DNA from 3 places in the Gracilibacillus sp. Marseille-QA3620 genome. Region 2 is predicted to be linked to each of the others. Evidence: riboswitches for the same ligand, from Rfam matches in the RefSeq annotation. Region 2 holds a riboswitch; each other region holds the start of a gene.
The links. A riboswitch is a leader RNA that binds a small molecule or an ion and turns the genes downstream of it on or off. The one in region 2 is predicted to bind S-adenosylmethionine.
Positions count from the first base shown of each region.

Region 1 (6,304 bases), 1.2 Mb from region 2:
ATCCTTGAAAAAACTACATTCTCCTGCCATAACAATTACTGCGTAAGGCTATTATAAAGTTAAATTATGAGAAAGAAAAGAACCAGCAATTGTATGCTGGTTCTTTCCCATTTTTCTATAATATCTTCTAAAATTAGAAGACTCGTCGATTCAGATCATTTACAATCTCATTACTTTTCAAATAACTGTCTTCTCGTCGTTCCTCTACTCGCATGCGCACATCTAACTTCTGGTTGTACACCTCATATCCAACTCCGTGCGCCTGCCTCATAGCCTTTTCCATTTCGTTCGTCACTCTGAGATGCAGCTGATTGTCAAAAATAATGAATCATCCCTTTCGAATTATTAAGTTAAGGTTATCACTTTATTAGAGAGCTCTCAATGTCTATATACCACGCTGAGCGATTGTTAAAAGTGATTTCGTCGATTTCTCAATGGAATTGCTTCATCATTCTGAGAAATGCCGGACGATATGTCTTATCAAGCAGGTATATATAATAGAAGAAAAAAGGTGCATTCCGAAATGAATGAACTGAACCCTATAAAGTAGACAGTTTAATAAAAAGGGATGTGCCGTGTTTAGGCGGCGATGAGATGACTTCGGTAAGCTGCCGGAGTCATCTTCTTTAATGTCCATTGCTTTCTCGTGTTGTTATAGTGATCCATGTAATCATCAATCAAGTATTTAAGTTCTGCTATACTGTTTGCTTGCTTATAAGGAACTTCGTCTTTCATATGTCCAAAGAAGGATTCCATCGGAGCGTTGTCAAGGCAGTTTCCCCTTCGTGACATGGATTGTAAGAGCCCCATTTCTTTCACGCGAGATTGATATTCAGGATGAGTGTAATGGAAACCTTGATCGGAATGGATCATCGCTTCTGGATGTAATCGATTCTCATAAAAGCTTTCTAACTTCGTTAATGTTCGGTAGACAATCTCCATCTGCAGGCTTGTCGAGAGTTCGTAGGCGACGATTTCTCGTGTCGCCACATCCTTCACGCAAGACAAATAAGCCGTCTTCCCACCCCGGATTTGCAGGTAGGTGATGTCGGTCAAGAAGACCTTCCCTGGTTCCTGCTGGTCAAACTGGCGGTTCAAGTGGTTGGGTACCTGACGGTGAACCTCTGTTGCCTTAGCCATCGTGCGGTAAGGATTCGCTCTCCGTACCTTGGCAAAAAAGTGAAACTTGCGCATCAAACGCAGGATTTTCTTGTGGTTCATCGGCTGACCGGCTTTCTCAGCGGCTTCCATATATAAGCCTCGATAGCCGATTTTCCCTTGAGCCTCATCATAAATCTCTTTCAGAAAGACATAATCCTGATAATCGGATTCCTCTCGAACAGCTTGTTTTTCTGCATTCTGAAGCCACTTGTAATAGCCGCTTGGACTCACTTTGGCCACTTCACATAAGTAACGGACCATGTTCTTCAATTGATAGAGCCGAATCGTCTCATTGATGACTTGGTATTTCTCTCGGGCTTTTAACGACGATTCTTCTTCGCCTGCCTTTCCAACTCGTCTAGCTTTTTTAGTAAGGTCAATTCCGCCTCTAACAGGCGAATACGGGCTTCCGCCTGGGCTAGCTTTTTCTCGGCAGAGGCATTCTCTCTCTTGGGGCGACCTTTACTCGCTTTTCCTCGACGTTCCTCTAAAAAGCCATTTTCTCCGTATACTTGGTAGGTTCTGCGCCAACGAGCCAAGGCACTTTGGGCTTTTTTTATGCCAATCACCTCTAAATTAAAACCTGCTTCTCGAAATATTTCCGCGGGGCCTTTCCCAGAATGGTTTTGTTTAACCGCCTGCAGTTTAAAGTCAGGGGTATACTGAATGGTGCGGTCGGTCACGGCTTTAACGTTTGGGTTAGCTTCTAGTAGTCTCTGTTGGTGTTCATTAAAGATAATCTTACTCATGAAAAATACTCCGTTCTAAAAATCGTAATGTTAGTATAACGGGAGTTTTCCGGAAAGAGAATAGGAAAACCCCGAATAGGGTCCACTTTTTTTAAAGTGTCCACTATTCAGGGTTCAGTTCAGAATCGGACATGCACCTTTTGTATTTTTTTATTCTGCCGGAATGACAGAACCTTTATATTCTTCATTGATGAAGTCTTTAATCTCATCGGATTTAAGGACTTCAACCAATGTCTTGATTGCTTCATTATCCTTATCTTCCGTACGAACCGCAATAATGTTTACGTACGGGTTATCTTCAGGACTTTCAAGTGCGATTGCATCCTCAGCTGGGACAAGATCTGCGTCAATCGCATAGTTGGAGTTGATTAAGACTGCATCGCCTTCATCATTATTGTAGACTTGAGTAAGCATTGGTGCTTCAATGTCTGTTTTAAATTTCAATTTCTTAGGGTTTTTCTCAATATCATCTACAGTGGCTTTCACTTTATTCACATCTTCCTTCAATGTGATTAAACCTTCTGTCTCAAGCATAGATAGGATACGGCCGTGGTCAGCAACGGAGCTGCTCATAATAATTTCAGCCCCTTCTGGCAGGTCATCTAAGCTGTCATATTTCTTGGAGTAAACGCCGATTGGCTCAATATGAATTCCGCCAGCATTAGCGAAATCATACTCATTCTCCTCAACCTGCTGCTCGAAATACGGGATGTGCTGGAAGTAGTTTGCATCAATGGATCCATCCGCTAACGCTTTATTCGGCATTACATAATCAGTGAATACTTCAATCTCCAAGTCAATGCCCTTTTCTTCAAGTAATGGCTTTGCCTTTTCCAAAATTTCTGCATGAGGAACATTAGATGCGCCTACAGTCAATTTCTTTGTATCCCCATCACCTGAACCTGAATCCTCTGAACTGCCGCAAGCCGCCAATATTAAAGTGAAGCAAAGTACTAAAATGAATGATAATTTCTTTTTCAACTCCATCTTCCTCCCTTAACGTTTATCCAGTTTCCTGGTTATGATATCTCCAATAAATTGGAGGATAAACACGATGATCAATACTAAGATGGTAGCCACTATTGTTACATCGGATTGTCCTCGGCTGAACCCTTCCAGGTAAGCTAAATTACCAAGTCCGCCTGCTCCAATCAACCCTGCCATCGCTGTATAGCCAACTAATGCGATTGCCGTTACCGTTATCCCAGACACAAGTGCTGGTAATGACTCAGGAATCAACACCTTCCAAATGATGGTGAACGAGGTTGCCCCCATCGACTTGGCAGCTTCAATAACCCCTTTGTCAATTTCTCTAAGTCCAATCTCAACCATTCTCGCATAAAATGGCGCCGCACCGATGATTAAAGCCGGCAGTGCCGCATTTGCCCCAATAATGCTTCCCACGAGGGCTTTTGTGAAGGGAATGAGCAAAACGATTAAGATAATAAATGGAATAGAGCGGAAAATATTCACAAAGGCGCCCACAATTCCATAAATGATTTTGTTTTCCCACAGATTTCCTTTTGATGTCAAGAACAACAGAAGGCCTAGGATAATGCCTAGGAAAAATGTTGCTACTAAAGCGATTCCTGTCATGTATAGCGTCTCCATCGTTGCCTCTGAAATACGCTCCCACACGACATTTGGAAAATAGGTCTCCATCATTCTGAAATCACCTCCACACCGATGTCTTGATTATGGAGATACTCGATGGCTTTCGCTACTTCTGATTGTTCTCCATCCAGATGAATGAATAAGGTTCCATAGGAACCGTTTTGAGTTTGAGAGATTTTCCCTTGCAGAATATTTACGTTAATTTGGTAAGAACGAATGACCTCAGAGAGCACTGGGGTTTCCGCTGACTCACCAATAAAGGATAGCTGAACAACCTTCCCTGTCGGATATGCTTCAAGCATATGCTCAATCGTTTCCTTCGTTTCCTCTGGCTCTGTGACCTGCTGAACAAATCGCTTCGTAATAGGTGCTTCCGGTTTCTTGAACACATCTAGCACCTGCCCGCTTTCCACAACCTTGCCCAGCTCCATTACTGCTACACGATGACAAATCTTGCGAATGACATGCATTTCATGGGTGATAAGGACAATGGTTAAGCCTAAACGTTTATTGATATCAACCAATAAATCGAGAATATCATCTGTTGTTTGTGGATCGAGTGCTGATGTTGCCTCATCACATAAAAGGACCTTTGGATTATTGGCAAGTGCACGCGCAATGCCGACACGCTGCTTTTGTCCGCCGCTCAATTGGGAAGGATAGGCATCTCCGCGCCCTTCAAGGCCGACAAGCTTGATAAGCTCCTTCACTCTAGCTTTCCTCTTATGCTTTGGCACTCTCGCTATTTCCAGCGGAAATTCTATATTTTCACTAACCGTCCGTGACCATAGAAGATTGAAGTGCTGGAATATCATGCTCACTTCCTTACGAGCATTCCGTAATTCCTTACCTTTAATGGCGCCCATATCTCGTCCGGCAACCTTTACTGTTCCTTTTGTCGGTTTCTCCAACCCGTTTAGCATGCGGATAAGCGTACTTTTTCCAGCTCCGCTGTATCCAATAATCCCAAATATCTCACCTTGCTCAATTGATAGGGACACATGATCAACGGCTTTAATGGATGTACCTTTTTTAAATGTTTTTGTATATGTCTTGGATACATCATTTAACGTGATCACTTAAACCTTCACCTGCTCTTTCTCTTATGCTCCATAGATTCCAATTCAATAAAAAATGCCTTCCTGCTATGAGCAGAAAGGCATGAATAATTAACTTATGCATGTTCCTTTCTCTCATCTTCCAGGACTTAATAATCCTGTGTGAATTGGCACCTTTTCAATCATGGCTGTCATGATTGCCGGTTGCCGGGCTTCATAGGGCACATCCCTCCACCTCTCTGGATAAGAGTCGTTCGATTCATTCACTTGTTACTGAATGTTATCCTACCATGGAGAAGAACGAGGTGTCAATAAGGACTTTTTATTTTACCACAAAATTCTATCATTTCGTTGTAACGGATTGGGAGCTGATGCCTGTTGCCTTCTCGATAGCAAGCTCAAGCTCTTCGATTAAATCCTCCACATTCTCAATCCCGATGGAAAGACGAACGAGATCATCAGTCACCCCGGATGCCTTCAAATCTTCTCCCCTTAATTGCTGGTGAGTCGTGCTTGCGGGATGAATAATCAAGCTCTTCGCATCTCCGACATTCGCGACATGTGACCACAGGCCGATTGTATCAATCAATGTCTTTCCGGCAGCCCTTCCGCCCTTGATGCCGAAAACAGCTACAGCACCCGCTCCTTTTGGCAAATATTTATTGGCGAGCTCATAATCAGGATGGTCTGGATCACCTGGATACAGAACCCAGCTTACAGCTGGATGCTGCTTTAAGTATTCAATGATCTCCTCAGTATTGGCAATATGCTCCTTCATCCTGACATGCAGGGTTTCAAGACCAAGAATAAATTGAAATGCATTGTATGGACTTAAGGCTGGACCCAAATCCCTTAATAGCTGGACTCTCGCTTTAATAATATAGGCAGCTGCCCCAATGGCCTCGCTGTAAATGATGTCATGATAGCTTGAATCAGGCTCCGTAAACCCTGGGAATTTCGGAGAATTCCAGTCAAACTTTCCTGCATCCACAATAATGCCCCCTAAGGTTGTTCCATTCCCAAGCAGCCATTTCGTTGCAGAGTGAACAACAATATCTGCTCCATGCTCAATGGGCCGGCATAAATACGGGGTCGCAAATGTATTGTCAACAATAAGCGGAATACCAGCCTCATGGGCAATCTCTGCCACCTTTTCAATATCCAGTACACTCAAGCTTGGATTACCGATTGTTTCTCCAAAGACAGCCTTCGTCTTCGGCGTGATAGCCTGTCTGAAATTCTCCGGATCACTTGGGTCGACAAACTTCACCTCTATTCCATATTTAGGGAGTGTTGTCGCAAATAAATTATATGTACCCCCGTAGAGTGTAGAAGCTGCCACAATTTCATCGCCTGCACCCGCAATATTCAAAATGGACAATGTGACGGCTGCTTGACCGCTCGCAACAGCAAGCGCACCAATTCCACCCTCAAGCTCTGCAACCCTTTCCTCAAGGACACTCGATGTCGGATTGTGAATCCGGGTATAAATATAGCCAGGCTCTGATAACCCGAATAAATTGGCCGCATGGTCTGTATCCTTAAATAAATAAGCATTGGATTGATAGATAGGCACGGCCCTTGCTCCAGATAATGCATCCTCCTGCAGCCCTCCATGAATTCCTACTGTTTCAAAGCGATACTTCTTCTTTTCTCCCATCCTTCGACACTCCTTTTCATCTTTTGTGATTTCCCGGAAAATAAAAAACCTCTTCACTTAGG
Region 1 covers NZ_CM143102.1:3,646,049-3,652,352, forward strand. Annotated here, with positions in the region: gene ACY8DX_RS18425 (YuzK family famiily protein) at 134-295, opposite strand; one part of gene ACY8DX_RS18430 (IS3 family transposase) at 580-1,532, opposite strand; one part of gene ACY8DX_RS18430 (IS3 family transposase) at 1,532-1,910, opposite strand; gene ACY8DX_RS18435 (MetQ/NlpA family ABC transporter substrate-binding protein) at 2,061-2,891, opposite strand; gene ACY8DX_RS18440 (methionine ABC transporter permease) at 2,907-3,575, opposite strand; gene ACY8DX_RS18445 (methionine ABC transporter ATP-binding protein) at 3,572-4,603, opposite strand; SAM riboswitch class I at 4,715-4,832, opposite strand; gene ACY8DX_RS18450 (O-acetylhomoserine aminocarboxypropyltransferase/cysteine synthase family protein) at 4,926-6,242, opposite strand.
Region 1: linked by a shared signal. The riboswitch ahead of ACY8DX_RS18445 (methionine ABC transporter ATP-binding protein) and the one ahead of ACY8DX_RS12255 (bifunctional homocysteine S-methyltransferase/methylenetetrahydrofolate reductase) in region 2 are both predicted to bind S-adenosylmethionine.

Region 2 (6,304 bases):
AAATACGGGAAGTAAAACGGCTGGAACAGATCAATTAACTATTATTGATATTAAAGATTTATCAGTAGAAGAAGTAATTAGAAAAGTTCAAGATATGTTTAAATGGTATCAACCACAAGAAGTAAGACGTGTATTCATACCTAAATCAAATGGAAAAGTACGACCTTTAGGTATTCCAACTATTTGGGATAGAATCTTTCAACAGTGTGTTCTTCAGGTGTTAGAGCCGATTTGCGAGGCGAAATTTCATAAGCACAGCTATGGATTTAGACCAAATAGAAGTACACATGATGCGAAAGCAAGATTCGAATATCTTGTAAATATGGTTGGATTACATCATTGTGTGGATGTGGATATCAAAGGCTTCTTTGATAATGTGAATCATGGAAAGCTATTAAAACAAATGTGGACTTTAGGCATTCGGGATAAAGCCCTACTTTCGATTATTTCAAAACTACTGAAAGCAAAGATTGTAGAAGAAGGAATACCGACAAAAGGTACTCCGCAAGGAGGGATTTTATCCCCTCTCTTATCAAACATCGTCTTAAACGAACTAGATTGGTGGGTTAGTAGCCAATGGGAAACGGTTACTAGTCATCATCAATATAGGCATACTGGCAGTAAACATAAAGCACTTAAAAAGACCAGATTAAAAGAATGCTTTATCGTCCGTTATGCGGACGATTTTAAAATTTTATGCCGTACACGTTCTCAAGCGGTGAAAATGAATTACGCTGTAAAGGATTTCTTGAAAACAAGGCTGCATCTAGAAACTAGTGAAGAAAAATCAAAGGTTATCAACCTAAAGAAAAACTCGTCCGAGTTTCTTGGTTTTCAATTTAAAGTCTTTCGCAAAGGAAAGACCCGAATGGGATATGTAGTCAAATCAAATATGTCAAAGAAAGCAAAGCAAAATGCTTTCGACAATATCAAGCAATCCATAAAAGCGATACAAAAGAACCCTTGTGTACAAACGGTCTGGAATTTCAATACTGTCGTGATGGGAATACAGAATTACTATTCAGTAGCTACTGAAATAGCGAAAAACTTAAATGAGCTGAACTTTCATCTACGTAAGACGTTACACAATCGATTAAAAAACGTTAGAACAGAAGCAACATTTCAAGAGTTGACTAAAACGCTACAAAAACGCTATGAAGGGTACAAACCAAGGCTTTACAAGATTAAAGATATGGTATTTGTCCCCATACATGCCCAACGTAACAAAGTGAATTTATGCTTTTCGCAGAATATATGTAATTACACTGCCGAAGGCAGAGATAAAATTCATAAGAACCTGAAAGCAATTAATAAGCATGTTTTGAGTTACATCATGAAACAGTTTATTCCCAATCGTACGATAGAATACAATGACAATCGAATCAGTAGATTCATAGCCCAATATGGGAAATGTGCGGTTACAGGAATGGAACTAGGATTAACCGATTGGCATTGCCATCATAAAACACCCTATCATCTTACAAAAGATGATTCATATGCGAATCTTATCGTACTTCATGAATCCATACATCGTCTCGTACATCTGAAAGACCGCGAGAAAATTAATTGCTTAGTAAAAGCGTTAAAAATAACCAAAAAGCAAAAAGAAAAAGTCAACGCATTGCGTAAGCAATGTAACAATGGAGCAATCTGATTTATACAAAACATCTTGCCTACACATAGAAATGAACGAATTGGATTAGTTGGAACGCCGTATGCGATGAAAGTTGCACGTACGGTGTGAACGAGGGGAAAAGGGAGCGATAACTTTAAACCCTTACCTATTCGTATCAAGAAGGATTGACGCTTTTTTTACTGATGTCTTATTGGACAAATAGAGCAGTTTCGTTACATGTGGTTTAATTAGTAAGGGCAGCAGTATTTTACTGAATAAACCGGACTAAGGGGAGAGAATATAGAAGCGAATTATACTGACTTAGGATTCTCAGATAAAATGGGTCTTAAATTAAGAATGTTAGTAGAAAACCAATTAAGTGAAGAATACTTCATAGGAATTAATATATGTGATGAAAGAGATACACATTCCAGAGGGCTGGATGGAGTTTGTTTACGAACCAACTTACCCCATTTTTTTATTTAATATTGGAGATTCCATACACACTTTAAAAGTGTGAAAGGGGAATTCCCCTTCACATTTTTAATAAAATACCGGTAAATATTCGGTCTACGTATAAGACTGAGTTATTAACTGATTGATAAGAATCATATCCAATAGCTGATTAGTTCGTGATAATCGAACACCCCAAAAGGTAGATTTTAATTCTGACTTTTAGGGTGCCTCTTACAATCTTTATTAAAATAGCTTAGTCCCCTTTTATCCCGCTGACGGAAACAGCGGTACATGGTTTCAGCTCCATTTCATTTGTTCTGATGGAATGGAATCCAGTCCTTTTCATGAGTGACGAAATCTCGAGGGAGAGCTTGGCAGCGTGTTTGATGGTGGCATCCTTTTGCCGGGGCTGGACGGTGATGGTGAGGCTTCCTCCAGTTGTCAAAAGGGCATGCAAACGGCTGAGGGAGGTTTCTTTTTCTTCCCACATAGGGAAACTGTTAACGCTGTATATACGGTTATATTGATTCTCTAATGGTACATCTAAAGCTGTTCCAAGCGTGATGGTGAGACGCCCGCTTTTCAGGGAGTCTTCATTTCGCTCTTTGGCCAAGTCTATCATTGCCTGTGATGGATCAAAGCCATCAAGACGGCATTTCGGGAAGGAAGAGAGAAGCATATGCAGCCCCTCACCTGGGCCAAATCCAATCTCGAGTACTTTATCTCCATTTACCAATCCGAGCTCCTTGAAGGTCCAATCATATAATACGCCATTTTCAACTGCCATGACCTTGCCTGCTGCTTTTCCAATCAACCCCTTTGGTTCTTTAAATTGCTTTGAAACGAAATCCTTCATACATCATTCACCTCATTCCCTTATTACCCAAATATGGGAGAGGGGTAACTTTTTGAGAATAATCTTCTAAATAAATTGAAATTACTGAAAATTTGTAGTAAATTTAATAAACAATCCAATATTTTCTTATCTAGAGAGGCGGAGGGACTGGCCCTGCGAAACCTCAGCAACCTGGACAAACAGTGTCCAAGGTGCTAAATCCAGCAAGCTTAGCTTGAAAGATGAGTGCCGTACATAACTGGGGCCTTCATTTTTGAAAGGCTCTTTCTTTATAATCGGACATCCATCTGCATACTCAAGGGGAGGGGAAATGATGCGTTTACTAGAGAGACTTAAGGGGGAAATCCTTGTTGGAGATGGAGCGAGCGGTACATTGCTCTATTCCTTTGGGATAGATACATGCTATGAGGAATTAAATCTCACCAATCCAGAACGGATTGCCGAATTACATAAGGAATATATAGAAGCAGGTGCCGATCTGATTCAAACAAATACATTTGGAGCTAACTATCATAAGCTGAAGCGCTACGGACTTGAAGGTGAGGTTGAGCGGATAAACAGGGAGGGAGTCAGGCTTGCCAAGGAAGCGGCAGCAGGCCGGGTTTATGTCCTTGGTACGATAGGCGGGCTACGCAGCGTACGGAAATCCGAGCTAAGCTTGACGGAGATTGGGACCTATTTCAAAGAGCAGCTGGATGCGCTTCTTCTAGAAGAGCCGGACGGTCTAATCCTGGAAACCTATTATGACCTAGAGGAATTATTACATGTCCTTGAGATAGCAAGAAAGCAAACGAATTTACCGATTGTCGCCAATATTTCCTTGCATGAAGTCGGCCTGCTTCAAAATGGCATGCAGGTGAAGGATGCCTTTGACCTGATCAAAGGAAAAGGAGTCGATATCATTGGGTTAAATTGCCGTATGGGGCCCTACCATATGATTCGTTCATTCGAGGAGGTGCCATTAAGAGAAGATGCCTTCTACTCTGCCTATCCTAATGCGAGTCTGCCCGACTTTACGGATGGCCGTTATGTTTACTCGACTGATGCAGATTATTTTGTCAGCGCAGCGAAACAGCTCGTGGAACAGGGTGTGCGGTTAATTGGCGGCTGCTGCGGGACAACGCCCGCCCATGTACGGGCCATTAAAAAGGGGATTCTTGGTCTTGTGCCTTTGACAGAAAAGAAGGAGGTCATCAGCCGAAAATCCCATGTCTACACCTATGATTTTCGACAGCCGGATAAAGAGACGATTTTAGGGAAGGTGAAGAAAGGGCCTGCTATTCTCGTAGAATTGGATCCGCCGAAAACGCTTGGAGTGGAAGAGTTCATGAAGGGGAGTCGATATTTGCACGAGATGGGGGCTGATGCCATTACGCTAGCGGATAACTCTCTGGCCTCCCCTCGCATATCAAACGTCGCGATTGCTTCCTTGCTGAAGGCTGAGCTGAAGAAGAATCCACTTGTCCATTTGACGTGCCGCGACCACAACCTCATTGGCTTGCAATCTCATTTAATGGGGATGCACACAATAGGGCTTAATGAGGTCCTAATTGTAACGGGAGATCCCTCGAAAATCGGTGATTTTCCAGGTGCAACCTCTGTCTATGACTTGTCTTCCATTGACTTGATTTCATTAGTCAAACAGTTCAATGCGGGTATTTCCTATTCGGGGAAATCGCTGGGCGGACAGACGAATTTCGAGGTGGCTGCGGCTTTCAATCCAAATGTAAAATATGTGGATAAGGCTGTTGTGAGAATGGAGAAGAAAATCCAGGCGGGAGCGGATTATTTCCTCACGCAGCCGGTATTTTCCGTCGAGAAAATTCGGGAAGTTTATGAAGCGACCAGGCATATTAAAGCCCCGATCTTTATTGGGATTATGCCGCTGACGAGTTACCGGAATGCCTCGTTCCTGCATAATGAGGTGCCGGGAATTACCTTGCCGGAGCCTGTGCTGCGTGCAATGGAAAAGGCAGGAACAGATGCGGAGGCATCGATGAGGGAAAGTCTCGCCATTTCTAAGGAGCTTTTGGATGCGGCGGCAGAATATTTTAACGGACATTATATTATTACACCTTTTATGAGATATGAATTAAGCGGAGAACTTGTGGCATACGCCAGCACGAAGAAATCAGTCATAAGCGGGGATGTGTTTGAACAATGAATTCACATAAATTAAGAGATTTACTGAATGAGAGAATTGTCATCCTTGATGGGGCAATGGGAACGATGATCCAGGCACTTAATCTGACGGAAGCGGATTTTGGAGGGGAGGAATATGATGGGTGCAATGAATATTTGTCCATCACAAGACCGGATGCAATTCGAACCATCCATGAGCAGTATTTGCTTGCGGGAGCTGACATTATCGAGACGAATACATTCGGTGCGACACCGATTGTCCTAGATGAATATGGATTAAGCCATCTTGCCTATGAGTTGAATGTGAAATCAGCCCAGCTTGCGAGAGAGGCTGTCGATGGTCTCGGAACAGAAGACGGGACCCGCTTTGTAGCCGGCTCAATGGGACCGACAACCAAGACCTTATCTGTAACCGGAGGAACGACATTTGAGACGCTCGTCGAATCCTATGAAACCCAGGTGAGGGGCTTAATTGACGGCGGAGTTGATCTGCTCCTCCTTGAGACCAGCCAGGATATGCTGAATGTAAAGGCTGCGTATATCGGAATGCAGAATGCCTTCGTCTCAAAAGGGAGAGAGCTTCCGCTGATTCTATCAGGGACGATTGAGCCAATGGGAACAACACTTGCCGGACAAACGATCGATTCATTTTATATATCGTCCGCCCATATGAATCCATTGGCGATTGGGCTTAATTGTGCAACAGGTCCAGAATTCATGGCCGAGCATCTGCGCAGTTTATCCGAGCTGACGCCAAGTGCTGTCAGCTGTTACCCAAATGCAGGGCTGCCAGATGAGAACGGGCAGTACAATGAAACGCCGCAATCCTTATCTAAGAAAATCAAGCAATTCGCGGAAAAAGGATGGATCAATCTTGTCGGCGGATGCTGCGGTACGAACCCAGATCATATTCGGGCTATTGCCGAAGCAGTCAAAGGGATTGAGCCCCGCAGAGCACCGGAGCCTCAAATGAAGCATATGCTCTCAGGAATTGAAGCGCTGACCTATGACGATTCCATGCGCCCATTATTTGTTGGAGAACGGACCAATGTTATTGGATCACGTAAATTCAAACGGCTTATTAAAGAAAGGGCCTTTGAAGAGGCTGCCGAAATTGCCCGCGCACAGGTGAAAAAGGGAGCGCATGTCATTGATGTCTGTCTGGCTGACCCTGACAGCGATGAGGTAGAGGATATGGAGCAATTCATGAAGGTTGTCGCCAATAAAGTGAAGGT
Region 2 covers NZ_CM143102.1:2,434,397-2,440,700, reverse strand. Annotated here, with positions in the region: gene ltrA (group II intron reverse transcriptase/maturase) at 1-1,654, shown strand, start outside; gene ACY8DX_RS12260 (class I SAM-dependent methyltransferase) at 2,325-2,927, opposite strand; SAM riboswitch class I at 3,051-3,155, shown strand; gene ACY8DX_RS12255 (bifunctional homocysteine S-methyltransferase/methylenetetrahydrofolate reductase) at 3,241-5,091, shown strand; gene metH (methionine synthase) at 5,088-6,304, shown strand, end outside.

Region 3 (6,304 bases), 510 kb from region 2:
TAGTGGACACTTTAAAAAAAGTGGACCCTATTCGGGGTTTTCCTATTCTCTTTCCGGAAAACTCCCGTTATACTAACATTACGATTTTTAGAACGGAGTATTTTTCATGAGTAAGATTATCTTTAATGAACACCAACAAAGACTACTAGAAGCTAATCCAAACGTTAAAGCCGTGACAGACCGCGCGATTCAGTATACCCCTGACTTCAAACTGCAGGCGGTTAAACAAAACCAATCTGGGAAAGGCCCAGCGGAAATATTCCGAGAAGCAGGTTTCGATTTAGAGGTGATTGGCATTAAAAAAGCCCAAAGCGCCCTGGCTCGTTGGCGCAGAACCTTCCAAACATACGGAGAAAATGGCTTTTTAGAGGAACGCCGAGGAAAAGCGAGTAAGGGACGCCCCAAGAAAGAGAATGCCTCTGCCGAGAAGAAATTGGCCCAAGCAGAAGCCCGCATTCGCCTCTTAGAGGCGGAATTGACCTTACTAAAAAAGCTAGACGAGTTGGAAAGGCAGGCGAAGAAGAATCGTCGTTAAAAGCCCGAGAGAAATACCAAGTCATTAATGAGACGATTCGGCTTTATCAATTGAAGAACATGGTCCGTTATTTATGTGAAGTGGCCCAAGTGAGTCCAAGCGGCTATTATAAATGGCTTCAGAATGCGGAAAAACAAGCTATCCGGGAGGAGTCTGATTATCAGGATTATGTCTTTCTAAAAGAGATTTATGATGAGGCCCAAGGGAAAATCGGTTATCGCGGCTTATATATGGAAGTCACCGAGAAAGCCGGTCAGCCAATGAACCACAAGAAAATCCTTCGATTGATGCGCAAGTTTCACTTTTTTGCCAAGGTACGGAGAGCGAACCCATACCGTACGATGGCCAAGGCAACAGAGGTTCACCGTCAGGTACCCAACCATTTGAACCGCCAGTTTGACCAACAGGAACCAGGGAAAGTCTTCTTGACCGACATCACCTACCTGCAAATCCGCGGTGGGAAGACGGCTTATTTGTCTTGCGTGAAAGATGTGGCGACACGAGAGATCGTCGCCTATGAACTCTCGACAAGCCTACGGATGGAGATAGTCTACCGAACATTAACCAAGTTAGAAAGTTGTTATGGGAATCAATTACATCCAGAAGCAATGATTCATTCGGATCAAGGGTTTCATTACACGCATCCTGAATATCAATCTCGCGTGAAAGAGATGGGGCTCTTACAGTCCATGTCACGAAGGGGAAACTGCCTGGACAACGCCCCAATGGAATCCTTCTTTGGACATATGAAGGACGAAGTTCCTTATAAGGAGGCAAACAGTTTGGCAGAACTAAAATATATGATTGATGATTATATGGATTACTATAACAATACGAGAAAGCAATGGACATTAAAAAAGATGACTCCGGCAGCTTACCGAAGTCATCTCATCGCCGCATAAACACGGCACATCCCTTTTTATTAAACTGTCTACTTTATAGGGTGCAGTTCACCCATCTATTCCCACCCCTTTTTTAGGCAATAATCAGACGACTAGCTCTGACTGCAAATAATGCCAAATCAAATTGGCCGTATGTTCAATGGAACTGATATGTGTGCGCTCAAACGCATGAGAGGCGTCAATCCCCGGTCCGATTAATCCATGAACGATATCATACCCGGCCCGGATGGCAGCGGAGGCATCAGATCCATAAAAAGGATATATATCAACACGGTAATCAATATCATGCTCCTGGGCTAATTTGACAAGATGCTGGCGCAGGCCATAATGATAAGGACCGCTTGAATCCTTCGCGCAGATGGATACACTATACTCGTCCGTTGTTTGGCCGTCTCCAATTGCGCCCATATCCACAGCTAAATACTCAACAGTTTCGTCCGGAATATTAGAGTTTCCGCCATAGCCGATTTCTTCATTATTGGAAATAAGGAAATGGGTAGTGTATGGAAGGGTGATGTTTTGTTCCTTCAGTTGTTTTATCAAGTAGAGTAGGATGCCGACACTCGCTTTGTCATCCAGATGCCTTGACTTTAAGAAGCCGTCCCCAGCAAGCTCTGCCCGAGGCTCAAATGAGACAAAATCACCGACCTCAATACCGAGTGCTTGCGTATCTGATTTTGATTTGGTGACCGCATCAATCCGAACTTCCATATGGTCATCGTCGCGTTTCACTTCACCCATTTTCTGATAAACGTGGACAGAGGTTTGGTTTAGTAAAATCGTTCCTGTGTACACATTACCGTCTGCTGTATGAATCTTGCAGTATTCTCCCTCACAGGCATTCCAGCGAAAGCCGCCGATCATCGTCAGCTTTAAACGCCCGCTTGGTTTGATTTCCTTGACCATTGCTCCCAAAGTATCCACATGGGCTGTCAGGAAGCGGTGTTTAGAATCATCTTGGCCTTTAATTGTCGCAAGCAAGGCCCCTTTATTCGTCCGTTTGTTTCCAATTCCGCATGTATTCAGAAAGTTCTCTGTATAACGAATGGCCTCTTCCGTATAGCCAGTCGGGCTTGGAATGGAAACCAAATCTTTTATGTAGCCGTATATCTCTTGACCGTCTGCTTTCATTTGTAGACACTCCTCTTATTAGTGAATAGCTCTATTATATACCTCCGTGGAAAAAGGGTACAATAGATGAGAAATTTCTTGCCTTTTTTAGGATATCCATGTAAATTATAGTTAAATGAATATTCGAACAAATCTTATCGCGAGAGACGGAGGGACGGGCCCGATGATGTCTCAGCAACCGCCGATGCATTCGGAAAGGTGCTAAATCCTGCAAGGCATATGCATATTTATGTGCCTCGAGAGATAAGAAGGAGAGTAAAGCTCGATAAGTCTTCTTCTTGGAAGGCTTTTTTATTTTTTATTTGGGAGGGGCAGAACAATGACCGCATGGAAGATTGAAACAGTATTAGCCCAAATCGGCAATCGAAGTGAAACACAAACAGGTACGGTGAACACGCCCGTTTATTTCTCGACCGCATACAGGCATGAGGGGATTGGACAATCAACAGGCTATGACTATACTAGGACAGGAAATCCGACCCGAGAGGTTTTGGAAAAGGCCATCGCGGCCCTTGAAGGCGGTGAGCAAGGCTTTGCCTATAGTTCTGGCATGGCAGCCATCCATGCTTTGCTCACATTATTCGAACCGGGTGATGAGATCCTTGTTTCAGCTGATTTATATGGTGGTACATATCGTTTATTCGAAAAAACCTGGAAGAAATACGGCATCACTTTTGTTCAATGCCAGTCCTATAGAGATTTTGCTGAATCCATTTCAAGTCAGACAAAAGCCTTTTTTATTGAAACACCGACAAACCCTTTAATGCAGGAAATCGATATCCGGGCAATTGCTGATTTAAGTCAAGAGAATAACCTCCTTTTGATTGTTGATAATACCTTTTACACACCAATCTTGCAGCGTCCGCTTGAACTCGGTGCTGATATTGTTGTTCACAGTGCGACAAAATATATTGCCGGTCATAATGATGTTCTTGCTGGCCTCATTGCTGCAAAGGGAGAGGATGTCTGCCAAAAGCTTGATGAATATCAAAATGCAACAGGGGCTATCCTTTCGCCATTTGATTCCTGGCTTGTCATGAGAGGAATGAAGACATTGAGCCTTCGCATGAAGCAGCATGAGGAGAACGCTGGGAAAATCGCGGCTTTCTTACAGGAGCGGGAGGAGGTCATCGATGTCCTCTATCCGGGAAAAGGCGGCATGATTTCGTTTAGGCTTCAATCTGAGAAATGGGTCAATCACTTCCTGAAAAGCCTTGGTGTCATCACCTTCGCAGAGAGTCTTGGAGGGGTTGAAAGCCTTATGACCTACCCGGCTACACAAACGCATGCCGATATCCCGGAGGAGGTCCGCATAGCAGGTGGTGTTTGTAACCGGCTGCTCCGCTTCTCCGTTGGTATCGAACATGCTGATGATTTAATTGCCGACCTGAAGAACGCCTTTGAAGCGGTTAGCAGCAAACAAGTGCAAGCATAATATCCGTTCAGCCAGTCCATTTTGCAGGGCTGGCTTTTCTTATGGAGTAATGATGGTGATTTTAGGAAAATGTAAGAGATAAGCAGCTTAAAGCTGGCAAGAAGGAAAAAACGGGTGAAGAAGCGGAAATCTTCTGTCTTAAATGGTAGAATAGCTGTAAAATTATTTGTAAAGACATCTCGCATGATTTTTTGTTATGCTGATGACAGTCCAACCATAAATTCAGAGGAGTGATTCGGTTGAAGGCGCTGATTAATATCGATTATACATACGACTTTGTGGCAGATGAGGGAAGATTGACCTGCGGTGAGCCAGGGCAGCGAATTGAGGATTATATTGTTTCATTGACAGAAGAATTCATTAAACGGAAGGATTATGTCGTATTTGCCATTGATGTGCATGAAGAGAATGATCCTTACCACCCGGAAACGAAATTGTTCCCGCCCCATAATATCCGTTTCACTGCTGGCAGAGATTTATTTGGAAATCTGCAAAATGTGTATAATAGGAACAAGGACGAAGACCATGTCCTTTGGATTGACAAGACGCGTTATTCTGCTTTCGCCGGCACGGACCTTGATATCAAGCTTCGTGAGCGGGGAATCACCGAGCTTCATTTAGTCGGGGTTTGTACAGATATTTGTGTCCTCCATACAGCGGTGGATGCTTACAATAAAGGCTACAAGATCATCGTCCATAAAGATGGAGTGGCAAGCTTCAATGAGGCCGGCCATCAATGGGCTCTTGGCCATTTTGAACAAACACTTGGAGCAGATGTTTTATAAATTAAGGAGGAAGCTTGATGAAACACTATCAAGATGACAGCTTTGCGTTACATACAGATCTATACCAAATTAATATGATGGAAACATACTTCCGGGATGGCATCCATAACAGAAAAGCCGTCTTTGACGTTTACTTTAGACGTAACCCATTTGGGAACGGCTATGCCGTTTTTGCAGGACTTGAGCGTGTCATTACGTATATTAAAGAGCTGCGTTTTACAGACACTGATATTGAATATTTACGTAATGAAGTAGGTTATGCTGATGACTTCCTGTCCTACCTTAAGGAACTAAAATTTACAGGAACAATTAGAAGCATGAAGGAAGGGGAGCTCGTATTTGAGAATGAGCCTCTTATGCGTATTGAAGCCCCGCTAGCTCAGGCACAGCTTGTTGAGACGGCTATCCTCAATGTCGTCAACTACCAGACATTGATTGCAACAAAGGCCTCAAGGCTCACCATGGTAGCCGATGGCGATCCATTATTTGAGTTTGGGACAAGAAGAGCTCAGGAAACCGAAGCGGCCATTTGGGGGACACGCGCGGCCTTTATCGGCGGATTCCAAGCGACAAGCAATGTCCGCGCAGGTAAATTATTCGGCATACCAGTCGTAGGAACGCATGCCCATGCCCTTGTCCAAACCTATCGTGACGAATACACAGCCTTCAAGAAATACGCGGAATCCCATTATGACTGCACCTTCCTCGTCGACACCTATGACACATTACGCTCAGGTGTACCGACAGCCATCAAGGTTGCCAAGGAAATGGGTGACAAGATTAAATTCAAAGCCATCCGCCTAGACAGCGGCGACTTAGCTTACCTATCTAAAAAAGCAAGAATCATGCTGGATGAAGCCGGCTATACCGACACGATGATCACCGCCTCTAATGACCTGGATGAAGTAACTATTCTCAACCTGAAAGCCCAAGGTGCCAAAATTGACATGTGGGGTGTCGGTACAAAGCTCATCACTGCTTATGACCAGCCGGCATTAGGTGCTGTTTACAAAATGGTCAGCATTGAAGATGATAACGGAAGAATGGCTGACACCATCAAAATCAGCGGAAACCCTGAAAAAGTTACAACACCAGGGATGAAAAACGTTTACCGTATCATCAACCGTGAAACCAAAAAATCCGAGGGGGACTACATCACCCTAGACGGCGAAAACCCGCAGGAAGAAAAAATATTGACTATGTTCCATCCAGTGCACACCTTCATCTGCAAGGAAGTCACCGACTTCGAAGCCGTGCCGCTGCATGAAACTATTTTCGAAAACGGCGAACTGAAATATAAAACACCAGAGCTCACTGATATCCAGAAATTTGCCCATGATAACCTCTCCTTGCTATGGGATGAATACAAACGTTTCTTGAATCCGGAGAAATACCCGGTTGACCTCAGTCCAAAATGCTGGGAAAACAAGCGTGTCCTTATTCAGGAAGTACAGGATCAGGTTAGACGGAACCGAGAGATTGTTAAGAACTGGAAGGATGAATAACGGGATAAATA
Region 3 covers NZ_CM143102.1:2,943,189-2,949,492, reverse strand. Annotated here, with positions in the region: one part of gene ACY8DX_RS14890 (IS3 family transposase) at 107-485, shown strand; one part of gene ACY8DX_RS14890 (IS3 family transposase) at 485-1,437, shown strand; gene ACY8DX_RS14885 (M42 family metallopeptidase) at 1,522-2,568, opposite strand; SAM riboswitch class I at 2,700-2,818, shown strand; gene ACY8DX_RS14880 (methionine biosynthesis PLP-dependent protein) at 2,888-4,003, shown strand; gene ACY8DX_RS14875 (cysteine hydrolase family protein) at 4,237-4,788, shown strand; gene ACY8DX_RS14870 (nicotinate phosphoribosyltransferase) at 4,806-6,293, shown strand.
Region 3: linked by a shared signal. The riboswitch ahead of ACY8DX_RS14880 (methionine biosynthesis PLP-dependent protein) and the one ahead of ACY8DX_RS12255 (bifunctional homocysteine S-methyltransferase/methylenetetrahydrofolate reductase) in region 2 are both predicted to bind S-adenosylmethionine.